Regions from separate parts of the Lysinibacillus sp. FSL H8-0500 genome, predicted to be linked through region 1. Evidence: riboswitches for the same ligand, from Rfam matches in the RefSeq annotation. Region 1 holds a riboswitch; each other region holds the start of a gene.
The links. Region 1 has a riboswitch for S-adenosylmethionine ahead of MHB44_RS17805 (methionine ABC transporter ATP-binding protein). Riboswitches for the same ligand answer to the same signal wherever they lie in the genome.

Region 1 (7,697 bases):
AGAAGTCGTTAGAGGAAGCAAGAAACTACCAAAAACAAAAGGTGAAAGTCGCGCGCATTCATGAAAAAATAGCGCATGCAAGAACAGACTATTTGCAAAAAATCTCTACTGACATCATCAAAAACCACGATGTCATCGGTATCGAAGATTTGCAGGTGTCAAATCTGTTGAAGAACCATAAACTAGCGAAAGCAATTAGTGAAGCATCATGGTCGCAATTTAGAACGATGTTAGCGTACAAAGCAAAGTGGTATGGCAAACAGGTAGTGGCTGTATCTAAAACCTTTGCAAGTTCTCAATTATGTTCAGTTTGTGGCTACCAAAACAAAGACGTTAAGCATTTAAATCTTCGTGAATGGGATTGCCCTTCTTGTGGCACACATCATGATAGAGATAGGAACGCAGGACAAAATCTGAAAAACGAAGCGATAAGGCTTCTAACCGTAGGAACTACGGGGATAGCCTAATCCATAACTGGCGGTGACGCTGGTGTTCTTAGGAATCTCCCACTTCAATAACTAAGTGGGGGTAGTTCAATATATACTGACTTATAAGTGGGGATGTTTAAAATGGAGGTGGCGTAATGTTCCAGGGAAAATGCTTGATAGTAGAGGGGCGCTCAGATAAGCTTCAGATTAAGCCTATTTTGAAGGAGAATGTTACAATACTATGTACGAATGGTACAATTGGTGTGCATCAATTAGAAGAACTTCTTGATCCGTATGAGGGCTGTGAGCTTTTTACTTTTTTCGATGCAGATACTTCAGGTGATAAACTACGTGCATTAATGGACAGACATTATCCAGAGGCTGAGCATTTGCGTACAATGCCTACCTATAAGGAAGTGGAGACGACACCAAGAAAAGTGTTAGCAACAATTTTATTGCGCGCTCACTTCTCCATCCATAATGAATATATTTTGTAAGTAAGGTTGCGTGAATAATGGAAGAATGGTCAATAAAGCAGTGGGAAACGGCTATACAGTCGGGAGAGCAAGCTGCATTTTATTTATATACGCCGATTTGTGGCACGTGTGCAGTGGCTTCAAAAATGATGTCAATTGTTGAACAATTAGTACCACAACTACAATTAGGCCAAGCCAATATTAATTTTGTCGAGCAGATTGCCTATGAGCATCAAATTGAAAGTGTTCCCTGTTTGCTCGTCTGTAATGGCGGAAAAGTGACAAATAAAATATATGCTTTTCAATCCGTACCATTTTTATATGAATTGTTGAAAAAAGCAATTGACTGAACTTTGCCGGCATGGTAAAGTAACACATAGATTACAAAAACATTAAATATATCGAACTCTTATAAAGAGTGGCGGAGGGAAGTGCCCTATGAAGCCCGGCAACCATCACAGCGTGAAAAGGTGCCAAATCACCCAAAGATTTGTCTTTGAAAGATGAGAGAACGGTTAAACGTATAAGTACGGTAACCCCTTCTGCTTGTCTCTGAGTGAAGGGGTTTTCTATATGAGAAAAGGAGTATTGGCAATGATCCAGCTTCAAAATATTACGAAGAAATATAAAACAGCAAATGGTGAATTAACAGCAGTCAAAAACGTAGACCTCTCTATCGATAAAGGTGAAATTTTCGGTATTATCGGCTATAGTGGTGCTGGTAAAAGTACGATGATTCGCTTATTAAATGGATTAGAGAAACCAACAGCAGGAACAGTAATGGTGAACAATCAACAATTTTCATCCATTAAAGGGCAAAAACTTCGAGCTGCTCGACAAAAGGTAAGTATGATTTTCCAGCATTTCAATTTACTGTGGTCGAGAACTGTTGCCGAGAACATTGCTTTTCCTTTAGAAATCGCGGGTGTTTCCAAGGCTCAACGTGAAGCACGAGTGAAGGAATTGATAGCACTTGTTGGCTTAGAGGGACGTGATAAGGCCTATCCCTCACAGCTCTCTGGTGGACAGAAGCAGCGAGTAGGCATTGCACGTGCATTAGCCAATAATCCAGAGGTTTTACTATGTGATGAGGCAACCTCTGCGCTTGATCCTGAAACGACAGATGCGATTCTTGATTTACTTGTGGATATCAATGAACGCCTAGGCTTAACCATTGTGCTGATTACCCATGAAATGCATGTGATCCGCAAAATTTGTCATCGTGTAGCTGTTATGGAAGCGGGCGAAATTGTAGAACGTGGCGAGGTATTGCAAGTTTTCCAATCACCACAAGCAGCTATTACGAAAAAATTTGTAGCGCAAATTACAGATACAAAGGAAACGCTAGAGACCGTGGCACAAATCAAAGCCAATTATCCAACTGGCCAGCTTGTGAAGCTTATCTTTGTCGGTGAAAATACAGAACAGCCTGTTATTTCACATCTTATTAAACAATTTGATGTGGAAGTTAGCATTGTTCACGGTAATATTTCACAAACAAAGAATGGGGCATACGGTACATTAATTGTACAAGTTGACGGTTCACAGGCAAATGTCGCTGCAGCACTTAATTATTTAAATACAGTTGAAGTACAAACGGAGGTGATTGCACATGCTAAGTAATCTCTTTCCAAATGTAGACTGGGAAAATATGTGGGAGGCTACATATGAGACGCTGTATATGACAGCTATCTCAACGGTTGTAACATTTATTCTAGGATTAGTGATTGGAATCGTATTATTTTTAACAAGCCCCAATCAGCTCTGGGCCAATAAAATTGTCAACTTTTTAACCGGTTCCCTTGTAAATATTTTTCGCTCTATTCCATTTATTGTGTTAATTATTTTATTAATTCCATTTACAAAATTTTTACTTGGTACAATTCGAGGAGCCAATGCGGCATTACCAGCATTAATTATTGGGGCAGCCCCATTCTATGCACGTATGGTTTTAATAGCTTTACGTGAAATTGATAAAGGCGTGATTGAAGCGGCTCGCTCAATGGGTGCAAAGACATCGACAATTATTTGGAAGGTACTCATTCCTGAATCTTTGCCAGCATTAATTTCAGGTATTACCGTAACGGCTGTTGCACTTGTTGGCTATACAGCAATGGCAGGGATTATCGGGGCAGGAGGTCTAGGAAACTTAGCCTTCTTAGACGGCTTCCAACGAAATCGTACAGATGTGACATTAATGGCAACTATTTTGATATTAGTAGTTGTATTTGTGATTCAATGGATTGGTGATTTTATTACCGAAAAAATTGATAAACGCTAAAATGTAGAAGGTTATTCCGGTTTTTACCGCTAACATATTTTTACAAAATAAAAGGGAGTGTTATACATGAAGAAGTTATTAGCAGGATTATTTTTATCAATACTTGTACTAGCTTTAGCAGCTTGCGGTACTGATAAAAAAGAGGATGCCAATTCAGCATCTGATGGGGAAAAAACAGATAGTAAAGAAAATGTAACATTAAAAGTAGGTGCTTCCAATACACCACACGCAGTAATTTTAGAAAAAGCAAAACCGATTTTAGCTGAGCAAGGTATTGATCTTGAAGTTGAAACATATACGGATTATGTATTACCAAACCAAGATTTAGAATCAAAAGACCTGGATGCAAACTATTTCCAGCACATTCCTTACCTCGAGTTACAAATTAAAGACAATGGCTATGATTTCGTGAATGCGGGTGGTGTTCATATTGAGCCAATCGGTATTTACTCTAAAAAATATAAATCTTTAGAAGAGCTTCCAGAGGGTGCAACAATTTTACTGTCTAACTCAGTATCTGACCATGGTCGTATGTTATCATTATTAGAGGCTAAAGGTTTAATTACATTAAAAGAAGGTATTGATAAAACGGCAGCAGAATTAAAGGATATTGAAGAAAATCCTAAAAACTTTGAATTCGATGCAAATACTGCTCCTGAAATGCTAGTACAAATGTATGAAAACGATGAAGGCGATGCGGTTTTAATCAATTCTAACTTTGCCATTGATAACGGCTTAAATCCAATTGAGGATGCTATTTCTCTTGAGGATAAAGAATCTCCATATGTAAATATTATCGCAGTACGCGCAGGCGATGAAACAAAAGAAGAAATTAAAAAATTATTAGAAGTATTAACATCTAAAGAAATCCAAGACTTCATTTTAGAAGAGTGGAAAGGTGCAGTAGTGCCAGTAAAATAATAGTAGATTTTAGAGTACATAAGCCTTAAACTTATGTACTCTTTTTTTATTGGAATTGCGATAGGCGAGAGAAGAAGTTTTTTACAAAGTCTAAAAAAATGATTTCGGATGGGGCAATTTCCCGATTAATAGGTGAAATAATACCAACAGTTCTAGGGATTGTAGGTGCTTGAATAGGCACTTTTACAGTAAAACGAGCCGCTGAATCATAAAGAGAGCTTTCAGGTAGGAGACTGACACCAATGCCGGCAGCAACTAAACCTTTCAATGCATCCAAGTCCTCTCCTTCGGAAATCACATTTGGTAAAAAGCCCGCAGCACGACAAGCATCCATCGCTACTTTATGCAAAATATAGCCATCTGGAAATAACACAAAGAGATCATTTCTTAACTCTGCAAGCTGGATACTTTCTCTTTTTGCTAATGGGTGATTGGCTGGGAGTAGGGCTGCGATATTTTCAGTAAATAATATAGTTGATTGTATGGATTCATCCTTAGGGGGAAGCGGTCCTAAAAAAGCCAAGTTTAAATCGCGATTTTTAACAGCCTCAATTAAAAAGCGATAGGAGCCCTGCCGTAGCTGGAATTGTAAACCAGGATATTCGCGTTTAAAGGCAGAGATAACGGTTGGCAGTACATAGCTCGCTAAACTTGTAGGAAAACCAATTTTGATGGAGCCTTTAGCAGGATCAAGATACTCCTCTACCTGCTTGGCAGCAAAATCAATCGCTTTTAAAGCTGTAATCGTATGCTCAAGAAATATTTTTCCGATCGGTGTTAATTTTACATTGCGGCCAACACGTTCAAACAGGGGTGTGCCTAATTCATCTTCGAGATTTGCGATTTGCCGGCTTATGGCAGATTGTGCAACATGGAGATGCTCAGCGGCCTCTGAAATATGCTCACGTTCAGCAACCTCGACAAAATAGCGTAATTGACGTAACTCCACTAACATTTCACCTCTATTAATCTAAAAATAAGATTGATTTTATTTTAATTATAGTATTTAAGACGAAAAATGACTATTAATGTTTACATATCGATTTGAGCATAAAGCCAAAATATTTGTTTCCTTAATTGATTTCATTATCGTGAAAAAGGTTATAGTATAGATAGCGTTATCTATGTATTTTTGTTATAAAACCGCTACAAGTAGCCCTTTTCACGAGGTTTTCACTATGTAGCTAGATGAAATTCATTCTCAATTAGAAGTGATTTATTGAAAATGAAGGAACGTTATTCTCATTGATAAGTTTGACAAGTAATCAACTGAAATTGCTTACAAAGTCTTTATTTTTCAAGATTTTATTTAAGAAAATTGAAAGTGATTGAAATGGTTTGCATAGAGAACGATTTTCAGTTAAGATTAGAATGATGATAATTAAGGAATGGCAATCCATTCACTGAACACTATGGAGGTATTTTCATGTCAACTTTAGTAATTAAAGATCTTCACGTTGAAATCGACGGGAAAGAGATTTTAAAAGGCGTAAATCTTACAATTAATACAAATGAAATTCACGCAATTATGGGACCAAACGGCACTGGTAAATCAACACTAGCATCCGCTATTATGGGCCATCCTAAATATGAGGTAACTTCAGGTACAGTTGAGCTTGATGGTGAAGATGTGCTTGAAATGGAAGTAGACGAGCGTGCTCAAGCTGGGCTATTCCTAGCAATGCAATATCCTTCTGAAATTGCAGGTGTGACGAATGCTGATTTCTTACGTTCAGCAATTAATGCACGTCGTGAAGAAGGCGATGAAATTTCATTAATGAAGTTTATTCGTGAACTAGATAAGAACATGGAATTCCTTGAAATGGATGAAGATATGGCACAACGTTACTTAAATGAAGGATTTTCTGGCGGTGAGAAAAAACGTAATGAAATTCTTCAATTAATGATGATTAAGCCAACGTTTGCAATTTTAGATGAAATTGACTCTGGTCTTGATATTGATGCATTAAAAGTTGTATCAAAAGGTATCAATGCTATGCGTGGCGAAGGCTTTGGCTGTTTAATGATTACGCACTATCAACGTCTATTGAATTACATTACACCAGACCATGTACATGTAATGATGCAAGGACGTATTGTAAAATCAGGCGGTGCAGAGCTTGCACAACGTTTAGAAGCAGAAGGCTATGACTGGATTAAAAAGGAATTAGGCATTGAAGAAGAAACAGAAGAACAAGAAGCATAAGAGGGAGGACGAACTAGCATGACAGTGGAACTTAACTTGCCTGTAACAGTACAGGACGTGCGCTCGTTCTCAGAAGCAAATGGTGAACCAGCTTGGTTTACAGAGCTTCGTGCGGCAGCACTAGACAAAGTAACTGGTTTAGACTTGCCAAAACCAGATAGAACAAATATTACAAAATGGGACTTTGTAAATTTCCCAACACATACAGTTCATAGTGAGGCATTTTCTTCGCTAGATGGATTACCTGAAGAAGCAAAAGGTTTAATTGACCTAGAAGCACAGGAAAACTTATATATTCAACGTAATAATACACCAGCTTATTTAAAAACATCACAAGAGCTTACTGATAAAGGTGTTATTTTCACCGATATTTTAACAGCAGTTCGTGAACATGGTGAGCTTGTGCAAAAATACTTTATGACAGAGGCAGTTAAAGTCGATGAGCATAAATTAACAGCACTTCATACAGCGCTTGTTAATGGTGGTGTATTTGTGTATGTACCAAAAAATATAGTGATAGAACAACCATTACAGGTGATTTTCCTCAACGATCATGCAGAAGCTTCACTTTATAACCATGTTTTAGTCGTAGCAGAAGCAAACGCTGCTGTAACATATGTTGAAACATATATTTCAACGGTGGAAGAAGCAAAAGGTCAAGCGAATATTATTTCAGAGGTAGTTGTTCAAGATAATGCACAGGTAACATATGGTGCAGTAGATGTACTTGCTAAAGGCTATACAACCTATGTAAATCGTCGTGCACGACTAGCACGTGATGGAAAAATAGATTGGGCTCTTGGTTTAATGAATGACTCGGATACAATCTCTGAAAACATTACACACTTAGTCGGTGACGGTTCTCATGCTGATACAAAAACAGTAGTAGTTGGTCGCGGCGAACAAAAATTGAACTTCACTACGGAGGTTCGTCATTGGGGTAAAAACTCCATCGGGCATATTCTAAAACATGGCGTTATGAAAGATGCAGCACAATCTATCTTTAATGGTATTGGCTATATTGAACATGGCGCAACAAAAGCAGATGCACAACAAGAATCACGTGTATTAATGCTGTCAGAAAAAGCTCGTGGGGATGCAAACCCTATTTTATTGATTGATGAAGATGATGTAACAGCAGGACACGCAGCCTCTGTTGGTCGCGTAGACCCATTACAGCTTTATTATTTAATGAGTCGTGGGATCTCGAAAACAGAAGCAGAGCGCCTTGTTATCCATGGATTCCTTGCGCCAGTTGTTACGCAATTACCAATTGAAGGCGTTCAAAAGCAACTGACGGAGGTTATTGAAAGGAAAGTGCGCTAATGATGAATAAAGATATTAAAAGCTACTTCCCAATTTTAAATCAGGATGTAAACGGTCAT
Region 2 (7,697 bases), 500 kb from region 1:
TTAGCTGGTATGTCAAAGGAAATGGAAACGATAATGAGCGTAGTGACCAATATTGCGAATCAAACGAATCTATTAGCTTTGAATGCTGCCATTGAAGCCGCTCGCGCTGGAGAAGCGGGTAAGGGCTTTAGTGTAGTGGCTGATGAAGTTCGAAAATTATCTATTCAAACAAAGGATTCGGTTACAGCTGTTGCATTGTTACTGCAAAAAACAAGAGAACGGATGGAAAAACTAGAAGACTCACTAACAAATATTCAAGATGAGGTTGCGTCTGGTGAGGAAAATATGTCCCACACGGAGGGCCAATTTACGAATATACTAGGAGCAATGACAGAAGCAAAGGATCAAAATGATTGCATGGTGCAAAAAATCCAAGCAATCGTAGAAATTTTAAATGAGCTAGGTAGTTCTTTTAGTGAGGTAGCAAATTCAGCAGAGAAATTAGCGAGCTTTGCACAAAACTTAAATGATTAAACAATGTATATCGAATACTTAAGCGCTATAGAAATCTCATATATATTTGAAGTACATGAATGGAAATTAAGGAGGGCTAGACAGTGGACCTTCAAGTCAGTATGATTTTCTTCCTTCCCACTGATTGTTAGTTTCATCAATCAGTTTTTTAAATTGTCGCTGCGCTTTCGCAATAGAAAGAGGTATATTGCGAAATTATTTGCAATATACCTCTTTTGCTAATTTTGTAAAGGGTTGAGCGTAATTTTCACTGAAAAAGGTTTATACTGTAGAGAGGAAGAACTAAAAATAGGGGCGGTTTATGATGAAAACAGTTGTTGTATTAGGTGGCGGCATTACAGGATTATGTACAATGCATTATTTGCAGCGTCAGGTCAAGGAAAAAAATATAGATGTACGATTAGTGCTTGTAGAGAAAAATACATATTTAGGCGGTAAATTACATTCAGCCTATGAACAAGACTTTATTATGGAAACAGGTGCTGATTCCATTGTTGCTCGTCATCAAGGTGTAATGGAGCTTGTGCAGGAACTAGACTTTGTAGAGCAATTAGTTTACAACGAAACAGGCACTTCCTATATTTATACAAATAATGAGCTTCATGCGATTCCTGTAGATTCTACATTTGGTATACCAATGAGCGTTGCATCTCTTGAGCAAAGTACGCTTATTTCGGAGCAGGGTAAACAAGAAGCACTAAAAGACTTAACATTACCGAATAAGGGCTTTACAAAAGAAAGCTCAATTGGCGAGTTTTTAACCTACTATTTAGGGGAGGAGCTTGTGCGCAATCAAATTGCCCCTGTGCTGGCTGGCGTTTATTCTGGCGACTTATACCAGCTTTCGATTGCCTCTACCTTACCGTATTTAATTGACTATAAAAATAATTACGGCAGTATTATTAAAGGCTTTGATGCAAATCGTGAGCAATTTACACAGGCAGCAAATAAAAAGTTTATATCGTTTCAAAATGGTTTGACCTCCTTTATTAATCGATTAGAACAAACATTAACAGATGTGGAAATTATTAAGGGTGTTGCAACGATCAGTGTTAAAAAGCAAGAAAAGCACTATATGATTTCTTTAGCAAATAATACAAGCATTGTAGCGGATTATGCTGTTTTAGCACTGCCAAACGAAGCTGTCCAAGGTGTCTTACAGGATACAGCTTTGGATTATTATTTTGACCAATTTACAACTGCTTCCGCAATTACAATTTATTTAGGCTTTAATGTACCAGATGCTCGATTACCAGCAGATGGAACGGGCTATATTGTGTCACATAACTCTGATGTAGTCTGTAATGCAGCAACTTGGACAAGCCGTAAGTGGAAGCATACATCGAAAGATAGCAAATTACTTGTGCGACTCTTTTATAAAAGTATTAATCCAGCGTATGAGCAGTTACGTGCAATGACAGATGAGGAATTGGCGGCAGTTGCCCTAGAGGATGTTCGAAAAAGCCTAGGTATAGAGGACAAGCCTACTGTTGTCAATGTGACAAAATGGATTGATCAAATGCCTAAATATGACTTGGCACATCGTGAAGCATTACAGGGACTGCTACAGGAATTAGATAAGAGCTATCCAAATTTATCAATTGCAGGCTGTTCTTATTTTGGTGTAGGGATTGGTGCTTGTATTCAAAACGGCAAAAAAATTGCTGTGGAGCTTGCAGAAAAATTAGTCGATTTCTAAGACTTTAAGTGAAAAATTCCTTTGTTGCGTGAAATAGTCTTGACTCATTCGCCTGTAAACGATATGATTCTTTTAATTATTTAAAAATTCATACTTAATTCTTATCGAGAGAAGCTGAGGGACTGGCCCAATGAAGCTTCAGCAACCAACTTTATGTCAGGTGCTAAATCCAGAAGACTATTGAGTCGAAGATGAGAAGGAACAACATTGACAAATCGTTAAAGCCTTCTTTTTTATTGAAAGAGGGCTTTTTATTATTATGTATAGAGACAGGAAGGAAGAGAGGCTATTTTATGGGATTGCTTGAGAGATTAAAAACACATGTATTGACAGCAGATGGTGCAATAGGGACAGTGCTTTATGGCTATGGTTTGGAATATTGCCATGAGGAAATGAATGTGCAGAAACCTGAGCTAATTGAAAAGATTCATAGAGAATATATTGCAGCAGGTGCTGATGTGATTCAAACGAATACATATGGCGCAAATGCTATTAAATTAGCTCGTTATGGTTTAGAGTCGCGTGTTCAGCAATTTAATGAAGCAGCGATCACCATTGCAAAGCGTGCAGCAGATGGAGGGCAGTTTGTATTAGGGACAATTGGTGGTATTCGTGGCATTCGTAAAAGTGATGCTACATTAGAGGAAATATTAGCTGCTGTTCAGGAGCAAGCAACTGTGTTACTAGCAGGGAACCCAGATGGTCTTTTACTTGAAACCTATTATGATTTTGAAGAATTAACTGCGACATTAACAATGCTGCGAGCAAAAACAGATGTACCGATTATTGCACAGGTATCAATGCATGAGCCTGGTGTTTTACAAAACGGTATTTCTTTAAACGAGGCATTGCATAAGCTAGAGACATTAGGCGCTGATATTGTGGGCGTGAACTGTCGGCTAGGTCCGCATCATACAATACAAGCATTTGAAGGTGTAGAGCTTCCTGAAAAGGCATTTATGTCAGCTTACCCAAATGCCTCTCTTCTTGATCTCGAGGATGGGCGTGTGGTTTATGAATCAGAGGCTGATTATTTTGGTCGAGCGGCTGTCGCATTACGTGACCAAGGTGTCCGTTTAATCGGAGGCTGCTGTGGCACAACGCCAAAACATATTGCGGCAGCGAAGAAATATTTAGAAGAGCTATCACCAGTTAGTGAGAAGCATGCAAAGCCAACAAAAATTGAGATCGTTCGTGAAGCAGAGCCAGCAAAGTATGAATCCCTTTATGAAAAGGTTAAGCGTGAACGCTCTGTTATTGTAGAGCTGGATACACCTAGACATTTAGAGATTGATGGTTTTATTGAGGGAGCCAAGCAATTATACAATGCAGGTGCTGATGTTGTGATGATGGCAGACAATTCACTAGCCTCTCCACGTATTAGCAATATTGCGATGGGGGCATTACTCAAGGAAACATACGGTGTGCGCCCCCTTACACATATCACTTGTCGAGATCGTAACTTAATTGGTCTTCAGTCGCATTTAATGGGGCTCAATGCTTTAGGTATTCATGATGTATTAGCTGTGACGGGCGACCCTACAAAGGTGGGCGATTTCCCAGGTGCAACAAGTGTTTATGATGTATCCTCCATGGAATTAATACAATTAATCAAGCAGTTAAATGAAGGTGTTTCATTCTCGGGTAAACCGCTGCGTAAAAAGGCGAATTTCTCAGTTGCTGCTGCCTTTAACCCAAATGTGCGTGTACTAGATCGTGCTGTGGCTCGCCTAGAGAAGAAAATTGAACATGGCGCAGACTATTTTATTTCACAGCCTGTTTATACAAAGGAAAAAATTGTCGAAATTTATGAGGCGACAAAGCATTTACAAGCACCGATTTATATCGGGATCATGCCAGTGACAAGCTATAAAAGTGCAGAGTTCTTACATCACGAGGTGCCAGGAATAAAATTATCAGAGGATGCGCTAGCAAGAATGAAGGCTTGTGGCGATGATAAGGAACGTGCAACATTGGAGGGGATTGCCATTGCCCAGGAACTAGTAGAAGTAGCTACGCAATATTTCAATGGTATTTACCTTATTACACCGTTTTTACGCTATGATGTTACATTAGAGTTAATGAAATATATTGAACAATTGGACGAACAGAAAAAAGGAGTAAGTATAGATGGCTAAGCACTTGATTGAAGAGCAACTAGAGAAACGTATTTTAATCCTTGATGGCGCAATGGGTACAATGTTACAAAATGAAAACTTATCGGCTGAGGATTTTGGTGGTGAGGAGCTCGATGGCTGTAACGAAAATCTTGTGCTCACGAGACCTGATATTATTGAGAAAATTCATCGCAAATATTTAGAGGCGGGTGCAGATATTATTTGTACAAATACATTTGGGGGCACACCACTTGTATTAAATGAGTATGATCTTGGTGCAAAAGCAGAAGAAATTAATAAATGTGCAGTAGAGATTGCTCGCCAAGCAGTAGATAGCTTTTCAACTTCTGATTGGCCACGTTTTGTTGCGGGGGCTATGGGTCCAACAACAAAAACATTGTCCGTTACAGGTGGTATTACCTTTGATGAGCTAGAGGAAAATTTCTATGTGCAGGCAAAGGCATTAATTGAGGCAGGCGCAGATGTATTGTTATTAGAAACAAGTCAGGATATGTTAAATGTAAAGGCAGGGACACTTGGTGTAGCACGCGCCTTTGCAGCGACTGGCAAAGAGCTACCTGTGATGATTTCAGGAACCATTGAGCCAATGGGGACGACACTTGCAGGGCAAACCATTGATGCTTTTTATATTTCTATTGAGCATATTAAGCCATTATCGGTGGGCTTAAACTGTGCAACAGGACCAGAGTTTATGACGGATCATATTCGTTCATTGGCGGAGCTGTCAACAGGCTATATTAGCTGTTATCCAAATGCTGGCTTGCCTGATGAGGAAGGCTGTTATCATGAGTCGCCAGAATCTCTATCACAAAAACTAAAAGGCTTTGCAGAAAAAGGCTGGCTTAATATTGTGGGGGGCTGCTGTGGTACAACGCCAGCCCATATTGCGGCTATTCGTGAGATATTAAAGGATGAAAAGCCACGCCAATTACCTGAAGCAACACATGGTCATGCCGTTTCAGGTATTGAGCCATTATTATATGACGATTCAATGCGTCCATTATTTATTGGTGAGCGAACAAATGTGATTGGCTCTCGTAAATTTAAAAATTTAATTATTGATGGCAAATTTGAGGAAGCAGCGGAAATCGCACGTGCACAGGTGAAAAATGGTGCACATGTTATTGATATTTGTTTAGCGAACCCTGATCGTGATGAATTAGCCGATATACGTGGCTTTATGCAGGAAGTTGTGAAAAAGGTTAAGGTTCCTCTTGTAATTGATTCCACAGATGAAAAGGTAATTGAGGAAGCGCTGAAATTTTCACAAGGTAAAGCGATTATTAACTCGATTAACTTAGAGGATGGGGAAGAACGCTTTGATGCAGTCATGCCGCTTGTGAAAAAATATGGTGCCTCTTTAGTCGTTGGTACAATTGATGAGCAGGGAATGGCTGTTGACCGTTATCGTAAGCTTGAAATTGCGCAACGTTCTTATAAGCTATTAACCGAAAAATGGGGACTTGCGCCAGAGGATATTATTTTTGATCCATTAATGTTCCCAGTAGGCACAGGGGACGAGCAATATATTGGCTCCGCCCTAGAAACAGTTGAAGGTATTCGTCTCATTAAAGAAAAATTGCCGCGCACATTAACGGTACTTGGCGTCAGTAATATTTCATTTGGCTTACCACCTGTTGGCCGTGAAGTGCTCAATGCCGTCTATCTTTACCACTGTACACAGGCAGGCTTAGATTATGCCATTGTAAATACGGAAAAGCTAGAGCGTTATGCGTCTATTCCAGAAGAGGAAATTAAACTAGCGAATGACTTATTATTTAATACAAACGATGAAACATTAGCAGTATTTACTGATTTCTATCGTGATAAAAAGAAAGAAAAAACAGAAGCGGATATTCCTAAAACGGTTGAAGGTCGTTTAGCTTACTATATATTGGAAGGTACAAAAGAGGGTCTTATTGAGGATTTAGAGGCTGCTCGTGAAATCTTTGAGTCACCGCTGGCTATTATTAATGGACCTTTAATGGATGGTATGGCAGAGGTAGGTCGTTTATTTAATGATAATCAGCTAATTGTAGCCGAAGTTTTACAATCAGCAGGGGTTATGAAGGCTGCTGTTGCATATTTAGAGCAATTTATGGAAAAAAATGACGAGAGCTCGGGTAAAGGAAAAATGGTGCTCGCTACTGTAAAGGGTGATGTACACGATATTGGGAAAAACCTTGTCGATATTATTTTAAGTAATAATGGCTATAAAGTTGTTGATTTAGGTATTAAGGTAACGCCTGCGCAATTGATTGAAGCGATTCGTAAGGAAAAGCCCGATTTTATCGGCTTATCAGGCTTGCTTGTGAAATCAGCACAGCAGATGGTGATTACTGCTCAAGATTTTAAAGAGGCGGGGATTGATGTACCTATTTTGGTTGGTGGTGCAGCACTATCTCGACGCTTTACAGAAACAAAAATTGCAGATGAGTATAATGGTCCCGTTATTTATGCGAAGGATGCGATGCAAGGATTAGAGCAAGCCAATCGCTTAATGGATAAGGATGCACGTGTAAACTTTTTAGCAGAAATCGAGGAATCTCGCCAAAAGCGTATCGAGGCAGATGCCAAACGTGCCGCTCGTCCTGCTAAAGAGGTACTAGTAAAGCCTGTACGTACGGTAAAGGAGGCGTCTGTATTTGTACCTGCTGATGTACGTCGCCATGTGAAAAAAGATTATGCTGTATCACATTTATATCCGTATGTTAATATGCGTACATTGTTAGGGCATCATTTAGGCTTAAAGGGACAGGTGCAGCAGCTACTGGATGCTGGCGATACAAGAGCTACAGAGCTTAAGGATTTAGTGGATGATTATTTAAGAAGCGATTTGTTAAAGCCATCAGGTTTATATCAGTTTTTCCCTGCACAGGCAGATGGGGATGATGTGATTGTTTATGATCCTGCCGATAGCAAAACGGAAATTGAGCGCTTTACGTTCCCACGCCAGCAAGTAGAACCTTTTTTATGCCTTGCTGATTTCTTAAAAACGGTTGATAGTGGCGAGATGGACTATATTGCATTAATGGTAGTAACGGCTGGACAAGGGGTTATGGCACAGGCTCGTCAGTTAAAAGAGGATGGAAAATTCCTTGAAAGCCATGCTCTACAATCGACTGCACTAGAGCTAGCAGAGGGCTTTGCGGAGCGTATGCATCAGGAAATTCGCGACCAATGGGGCTTCCCTGATGCAACGGATTTCACAATGCGTGATCGTTTTGCTGCAAAATATCAAGGGCAACGCTTTTCATTCGGCTATCCTGCATGTCCAAACTTAGAGGACCAAGAGAAGCTATTTGGTCTGTTAAAGCCTGAGGATATTGGTGTTCATTTAACTGAAGGTTTTATGATGGAGCCGGAGGCATCTGTATCAGCCATTG
Region 3 (7,697 bases), 1.4 Mb from region 1:
CTGCCGAATACGATGCCTGCTAATAAACCTGTGGCAAGTGAACTGCCTGTAATAATCAATTGCTCAAAGCTAAGTAAGCGAATTACTTGCTTGGATGTCATGCCCAAAGTAATGTATGTACCGAATTCCTGTCCACGATATTTCACAAAAGATACAGTAGCGTAGGTAATAAAGATAACTGAAAATGCGGCTACCATGCTAAGTGCGAGCTGTAAGTTTTGATAATAGCTTGGTTTTAGTGTTTGAATGATGACTTTATTATACAATAGGCTCGCGAATAAAAAGAGCAGTGTCACAATCAGCGCATAGACAATATAAATAGAAATGTACTTACGTGCATGGAATAGCATATTTTTCTTCATGATGCCTTGAAAATTCAATCTTTTGCACCACCAATCGCGCTCTGTGCTTCTAAAATACGGTCAAAAAATTGTGTGTGATTGCCATTAGATACAATGGTCATTTCTAGCTTGCCGTCTTTCATAAAAATAATTTTTTTGCAGAATGAGGCAGAAAATGCGTCGTGTGTAACCATCGCGATTGTATTTGCCAATTCATTGTTTAGGCGCTTAAGCATCAGCATTAAATCATTGGCTGACTTTGAATCTAAATTGCCTGTTGGTTCATCAGCAAAAATAACGGCGGGTTCTGTAATTAATGCACGGGCGGCTGCCACACGCTGCTTTTGTCCACCTGAAATTTGAGCAGGGGCATTGTCAGCGATATGGGCAATATTTAAGTAGTTCATTAATTGTCGAGTTTTTTGTTCAACGATTTTAGGGTTCTGACGGTCTAAAATAAGGGGTAGCCCTATATTTTCTTTGACGGAAAGGCTGTCGAGTAAGTTAAAGTCTTGGAAAATATACCCCAATTGCCCCCTGCGAAATAAAGCCATTTTATCCTTTGATAACTTTGTGATATCAGTATTGGCGATAGTAATTTCGCCTGATGTCACAGGTTCAATGCCAGCAAGCATATTTAATAATGTTGTTTTTCCAGAGCCTGAGGCGCCCATAATGCCGATAAATTCTCCTGCTTCGATTGTGAGTGAGATGCCATCCACCGCTTTGACGATTGCTGCGCCAGGAAAGGCTTGGTAATGCTTGGTTAGTTTTTGGACTGTAATCATGCTCAGTCACTCCTTTCACTTTTAGCTTATCGCAGGTGCAACTTTTCTACATAGTGAATTTCGTGACCTTATCTTTCATTTTCGAAAGATAACATGGCGGTTGTGCCATTTTCTGATGTGATTGTAAGCTGATGATGTAATTGATCGGCAATTTGCTTCGCTAAAAATAGCCCGACACCTGAGGAATTGCGATAAAGCCGTCCATTTTGCCCTGTGAAAAAGGGATCAAAAATGCGTGGTAAATCTTCCATTGGAATGCCTAATCCTGTGTCTTTGATATAAAGCTGCTTGCCTTCATTGTAAATCAGTATTGTTTGCCCGTTTGTACTATATTTCACAGCATTTGTGAGAAGCTGTGTAATCAAAAACTTGCACCATTTTTCATCTGTATAAATAATTTCCTCTGTTAGTGAAACGTTAGGGAAAATGCCTTCATAAATAAAGAGCGTTTTATTGTCCCTTAATACGGCTTCAAGTATCGTTTTTATAGTGGTTTGCTTTGCCACATAATCCTGCGCAAAGTCAGCAAGCCGTAACATTTGCAGGCACTGTTCTAAATTATGTGCCATTTTCTCGCTTTCTTTTAGGATATCCTCCTTCGCCTGTGTATGGTTGCTCTCACTTGCTAGTTGGATAACGTTTACTGAAACTTTTAAATTATGAATCCACTGTGAAATAATAGCGAGCTGTTCTTCGGTTTGTAGGCTTTGTCGATTGAGCTCGTTGCGATATTGCTGATGGACTTCTTGCAATGCTTGAATCGCTATATGCGCATTTTTGACCATAGTGCCTGCCTTAGCACGTGCTAAGTTCTGTTCAAAATGCCATAGCTTCACTGCTTGTATCACGAGTGCAATGAGGAGCAAAAAACTGCTTAAAACAAAGGGATACCAAGTTTCCTCTAATGTGCCGTATAAATAAAAATACAGTGTGAGCATTGCTGTATTGGCAAAGTATAGCAAAATAAACCATTTGCTATTTTGCCATAGGCGGTGTAAAAACATAGCCGACCCCTCTTTTCGTGACAAATGCATCCACAATTTGTAGGGATTTTAGCTTGAGTTTCAAGCGTGTCATATTAACGGATAGCGTATTATCATCGACAAAATGCCCATCATCCCAAAGCTCTGTTAGTAACTCTTCTCTTGTGATGACCGTGTGAGGGCTTTGCATAAATAGCTTCATTAATTTAAACTCATTTTTACTAAGCTCTAACACCTCTCCGAGATAGGAAAGTACCATTTTATCACAGTTTAAGACAAGCGCATCAATGGCTAGCTGTGTTGTTTGTGGTGTTACTCTACGTAGCACCGCTTCGATTTTGGCAAGCAAAATGCCCATGCTAAAGGGCTTCGTTATATAATCATCAGCCCCTTGTGTAATACCTCGAATTTGTTCAGATTCATCACTTCTTGCTGATAAAATAATCAAGGGAGTTGTCAGACGTTTACGCAAAATTTTTGTATAAAAAAAGCCATCATATTGCGGCAAATTAATATCCAATAAAATTAAATCCGGCTGAATTTCTTCAATTTGCGTAAGCACATCGCCAAACTCATCAATTAAAAAAACCGTATAGTGATTGGCTTGTAAATATTCCTTGATGTACTTTTTTAACAGCTCATCATCTTCAACTACTGCGATTTTTATCATGATTTCACCTCGCATTAATGATACACCATGAAAACATTTCCTCCTAGATTAAAAAGGTTGTTGCTGGGGAGGGCACTAAAAAGTTCAAATCTCGTTCTCTTCATTTCTGTAGTATAATAATGATTCAAAAGATTTTTGAAGGTGATAATGGCACTACCGTCACATTCATTTATAATTAGTGGTAGGTATTATGAAATAAAAGATGACAATAACGATTACAGCAGGTTTTTCTAAATTTCTGTATTATATAGACCATAATGTGACGAAATGAACGAAGCCAACATAACAAATTTTTTTGATGGATAACTTCATGAAATATAGTTGGATAGAAGGATGTGAACCATATGGAGAAAGTCGTTATTCCCGCAGAAGCAGTCCAAATAATCAGTACTTCAAGTAAGGGGGATCAATCGAAATGGCATGTGAACAATAGGTGGATTAAAAAAAATACACTAGGCTATGAAGGACAGGCTGAGGTATTGGCATCCCTTATCTTATCCTGCTCTACCATAAAGGAATATGTTGCATATAGCCCTTGTGAAATCCTTTTACCGAATGGAGATACAGCTATTGGCTGTTACTCCTATGACTTTCGAGGCAAGCTACAGGAAGTTACACTCGAACGTTTATTTGAAGCCAATTTCACAACAACAGATGCCATTTTAAATCATACGGCATTATCGACAGCAGAGAAATTTGAACAGTTGATGCAACAGGTTGAAGTATTTACTGGGCTGGATGTACGAACAGAAGTGGCTCGTTTGCTTGCATTTGATGCGCTTATTTTGAACGAAGATCGTCATACAAATAATATTTTATTTCTCTATGATCCTACCAGAAAATCATGGCGACTTGCACCAATTTTTGATAATGGACTTAGTTTTTTATCGGATGAAAAAGACTATCCGCTAGGTAAGCCATTGAGCATTTTAAAAAGAAAAGTGAAAGCAAAACCATTTAATTCTAACTTCTCAAAACAGCTCGCCCTATATAGGGGACCTGCATTTATTAATAAGGCAAAGCTACTGCAATTACTTGAAACAACGGTTATTGATTTTGGACGAGCAAAGCAAGTGTTACTTTCGCAATTAAATGACCCTAGTTTTGCCCATCTTTTCTATGAAGGAAGTGATTGTGATGATTGATTATTTGAAGTTTGATGTGATGTGGATGGATGATATTATTGCACGAGTGGATTTAAAGCCTATGAATGGTGGAACACCGTATGTTATAAATTATATTGATGATTTTAATAAGCAGTTTTCACCGAATATGGAGGGGCATATTACAATCGAGGAGCTTGAGAAATGGTTGAAATGGCGCACTTTCCCTCCTACTCGTGCTAATGCGGATGAATTGTTGGAAAGTCTTGGTATGCAGGCATTTAATCGCTGGGGCATTGTGCGAAAAACGCATGGGGTGATGGCGGATGATGAAATTTGGTTGCGATTTGATGGAGAAACATTGACACATAGGGATGTTTGTTTGCGAAAAAACCTTTATTATCCTGAAGAAGCTTAATGCATAGCAACGACAGGAAATTGATGATGGATATCACGATGAAATTGTTGTTGCGGAAAATAGGCTTGATAAAATTGTAGCAGAAATTTCTTCAGTAGACTTAAACCTTTTCGTATGTTATACAACAAGATTATAAAAGTTGACAAAAGAAGTAGGGTGTTTTTCAACAGAGGAATGCTAAACCCTATTGTCAAATATTTTAAATAGTGCTACAATTCGATGTAGTTAAATAAACCTTATCAAGAGAAAGCAGAGGGATTTGGCCCGATGACGCTTCAGCAACCTCTAACAATGGTTAGAAAGGTGCTAATTCCAGCAAAGGATTTTTCCTTTGAGAGATAAGAGTGGACGTGAAAAAATCCTTCTCATTCTATCTCGTATGGAATGAGAGGGATTTTTTAATTGTAAGCAATAACAGAGAGGGGAATGCAAGATGCCAATTAATATTCCGAAAAATTTACCAGCTGGAGAACATTTACGTGAGGAAAAAATCTTCGTGATGGAAGAGGATCGCGCAAGAACACAGCAAATTCGTCCGTTAAGTATATTAATTTTAAATTTAATGCCTGAAAAAGAAAAAACAGAATTGCAATTGCTACGCTTATTAGGAAATACGCCGTTACAGGTTAATATTACCTTTTTAAATACGGCGACACATAAATCAAAAAATGTGAGTAAATCACATTTACAGCTATTTTACACAACATTCTCGCAAATTCGTCATCGTCGCTATGATGGCATGATTATTACAGGAGCGCCCGTCGAGAAAATGGAATTTGAGGACGTGAACTATTGGCAAGAAATAAAGGAAATTATGGATTGGTCCAAAACCAATGTGACATCTGTTCTTCATATTTGTTGGGGGGCACAGGCAGCACTCTATCATCATTATGGTATTGGTAAGTTTGAGCTTCCTGCTAAATGCTCAGGGGTTTATTCCCATGTTATTACCGATTTAACGGTTGATTTAGTGCGTGGTTTTAGCGATTTATTTACAGCGCCGCATTCACGCCATACTTCTGTCTCCATTGATGAGGTACGTAATCACCCTGATTTACGTTTATTGTCCTATTCAGAGGATGCAGGAGTCTTTATTGTACAATCGAAGGATAATAAAAATATTATGATTACAGGTCACTTAGAGTATGATGCGACAACATTGGCGGATGAATATCATCGCGATATGGAGAAGGGGCTTGCTACGGCAGTGCCTGTTAATTATTTTCCAAATGATGACCCAACACAAGCTCCCATCAATACATGGCGTGCCCATACGCATTTATTATTTTCAAACTGGTTGAACTACTATGTTTATCAAGAAACACCATATGAATGGGATTTGGTGGAAGAGCTTGAATATCATATTTAGTTTATCAATAAAGTCTAATTTCTTCTCGCTATGCAGAGGAAATTAGACTTCTTCCTTCTTTTGTGGCTTAGGCTTTCGAATAATAGCCACCACTAGCAATAGAATAGGCAGTAAAATCATTAGGATAAATGATAAAATAGGCCAAATTTCATTATTGTAGTTATTGGAATGAATAATATTTGGATGCACAATTTGCGATAGTCCAAGTATCATTAAGCCCATTGGCACAACAAGGGGTCGATAATCCTTGATATTTAGCATCTGGGCAAGTCCTACAACACTTGCATAGAAGTACATAAATGTTCGAATATACAGAGTCGTAATCCACATAAACGCCATTATCACTTCAATGCGCTGCAAAAAATTACCGATTGATATTCTTTGTGCAAGCGCATAGCTAGGAAATGTTCGAGCAGCAGTGTTATCGGGTCCTAAGACAAGTATGCAGAGTGTTACCATTGTTGTAAGAACAACCCCACCAATAATAGTGCCTCTATAAAAGCCTTTTTGTGCAGAATGCTGTACATTGACCGTTATTGGATAAAGCATTAATAGCACCACTAATGGAAATGAAAAGATACTTAAAAAGCGTGCAATACTATAGAGCATCGATGTTTTCGTAGCCTCCAACATCGGCTGTATATTGTCAAACGTAATTTGTGGTGCAATACAAATCACGAAAAAAATAAAAATCAAGAAAAATAGCGGAAAGAGAATTTCAGCAGAACGTGCAAAGGTTTCAATACCTAAGTAGGCTGCATACATAATAATAATGCTAAAAAGCAGAGCAAAGGCCATCGTAGGTGTTTCTGGCATAATCTCTGTTTGCATAAAAATACCAATAAAATATAATAATTCGCCTGTTGAAAGAATGGTTGTGATTAAAAAGCACATCGTTGTGAGAGTGCCAAAAAAGCGTCCTAAAATTTTCTTATTTACCTCAACAAATGTCAGGGTAGGAGTTTGCTTAGCTAGGGTTAGCAATAATTTTACAATGAATAAACTGAGTATGACACCAATACTTGCCGCAATCCACGCATCCTGCTTGGCCATATTCGTAATGCTGGCAGGGATAAATAAGATAGCCGTACCGATGGAATAGAGTATTGTAATAATGGTGAACTGTCTTGAACTAATCATTTCTTTTTCCATCTACTGACTCCTCCATGTAGCTATTTGGTGAATGACACAATATACTCTTTAATAGGTGTAAGGATAAAGGTAATAACGTCTAATGGACTTGGAATATTGATTTTAAGAGCGATTCCTATATTTAAAGCTGTGCCAATTAGTAAAAGAATAGAAAATACTACAATCGTCTTTGTGTCTTGTAGCTTTTTTAGCGTTGGAACCGATAGTAGAGCAATAATAATGGAAAGTATAATAATTGCTATTGCCAGAATCATGCTATTCTTCCTCCTTTGGCATATCTAATAAGGAGTTTTGCAGAGTGCCTATACTTTGTGTCTTCACCTTTACATCCACATTGACCTGCAATTCTGGAAACATGGTAGGCCAATCCGCTTTGATTTTTTTCCACTGCTTTGCATCAGCTCGATGTAGGGCATCACAAAATCCCAAAATATCGACTTGATAGTATTGTTGAATCGTCTCTAATGTTTTTTCAATTCGTTTCTGGATGCTTTGCGCGGTCTTTTGGTTGATATAATCCATGGTGGCACTTTCCATGAGATTGATCGTACACCCTACTTCATCCACATTTTGAATAATATTGATTTGTACATCAATTTTCGGTGTCCCACGCTCAAAAGTACCTTTTATTTTGGTATGGGATTGCGTGATTTCCATAGACAAAGTTCCTTTTTCAGGACAGGCGATTCTTTCCACCGTACTTTTAATGGTGTCGTTCAGAAAGCTAATGCTTTTACTATCTTCCTCTGATAGTAATCCCACGAATTGATTGTCTTTAAAAACAGCTAAACCTGCATACTGTAGCCAAGCAGAGGTTTTTACCCGTTGTACATTTGTTTGATCCATTCCTAATTTCCTATCACCATGGATTTC

Region 2: another riboswitch for S-adenosylmethionine. It lies ahead of MHB44_RS20225 (bifunctional homocysteine S-methyltransferase/methylenetetrahydrofolate reductase); the one in region 1 lies ahead of MHB44_RS17805 (methionine ABC transporter ATP-binding protein).
Region 3: another riboswitch for S-adenosylmethionine. It lies ahead of metA (homoserine O-succinyltransferase); the one in region 1 lies ahead of MHB44_RS17805 (methionine ABC transporter ATP-binding protein).

What each region holds. Positions count from the first base shown of each region.
Region 1 is NZ_CP150292.1:3,720,402-3,728,098, reverse strand. Features, by position in the region: partial or broken gene tnpB (IS200/IS605 family element RNA-guided endonuclease TnpB) at 1-467, shown strand, start outside; gene MHB44_RS17815 (hypothetical protein) at 584-925, shown strand; gene MHB44_RS17810 (thioredoxin family protein) at 943-1,254, shown strand; SAM riboswitch class I at 1,311-1,414, shown strand; gene MHB44_RS17805 (methionine ABC transporter ATP-binding protein) at 1,499-2,527, shown strand; gene MHB44_RS17800 (methionine ABC transporter permease) at 2,517-3,185, shown strand; gene MHB44_RS17795 (MetQ/NlpA family ABC transporter substrate-binding protein) at 3,252-4,106, shown strand; gene MHB44_RS17790 (LysR family transcriptional regulator) at 4,153-5,055, opposite strand; gene sufC (Fe-S cluster assembly ATPase SufC) at 5,527-6,312, shown strand; gene sufD (Fe-S cluster assembly protein SufD) at 6,331-7,638, shown strand; gene MHB44_RS17775 (cysteine desulfurase) at 7,638-7,697, shown strand, end outside.
Region 2 is NZ_CP150292.1:4,222,744-4,230,440, reverse strand. Features, by position in the region: gene MHB44_RS20235 (globin-coupled sensor protein) at 1-474, shown strand, start outside; gene hemG (protoporphyrinogen oxidase) at 779-2,173, shown strand; SAM riboswitch class I at 2,272-2,371, shown strand; gene MHB44_RS20225 (bifunctional homocysteine S-methyltransferase/methylenetetrahydrofolate reductase) at 2,467-4,311, shown strand; gene metH (methionine synthase) at 4,304-7,697, shown strand, end outside.
Region 3 is NZ_CP150292.1:2,299,083-2,306,779, forward strand. Features, by position in the region: gene MHB44_RS10940 (FtsX-like permease family protein) at 1-380, opposite strand, end outside; gene MHB44_RS10945 (ABC transporter ATP-binding protein) at 377-1,129, opposite strand; gene MHB44_RS10950 (sensor histidine kinase) at 1,198-2,133, opposite strand; gene MHB44_RS10955 (response regulator transcription factor) at 2,105-2,782, opposite strand; gene MHB44_RS10960 (HipA domain-containing protein) at 3,127-3,927, shown strand; gene MHB44_RS10965 (hypothetical protein) at 3,920-4,303, shown strand; SAM riboswitch class I at 4,537-4,648, shown strand; gene metA (homoserine O-succinyltransferase) at 4,737-5,672, shown strand; gene MHB44_RS10975 (endospore germination permease) at 5,715-6,824, opposite strand; gene MHB44_RS10980 (hypothetical protein) at 6,845-7,078, opposite strand; gene MHB44_RS10985 (Ger(x)C family spore germination protein) at 7,080-7,697, opposite strand, start outside.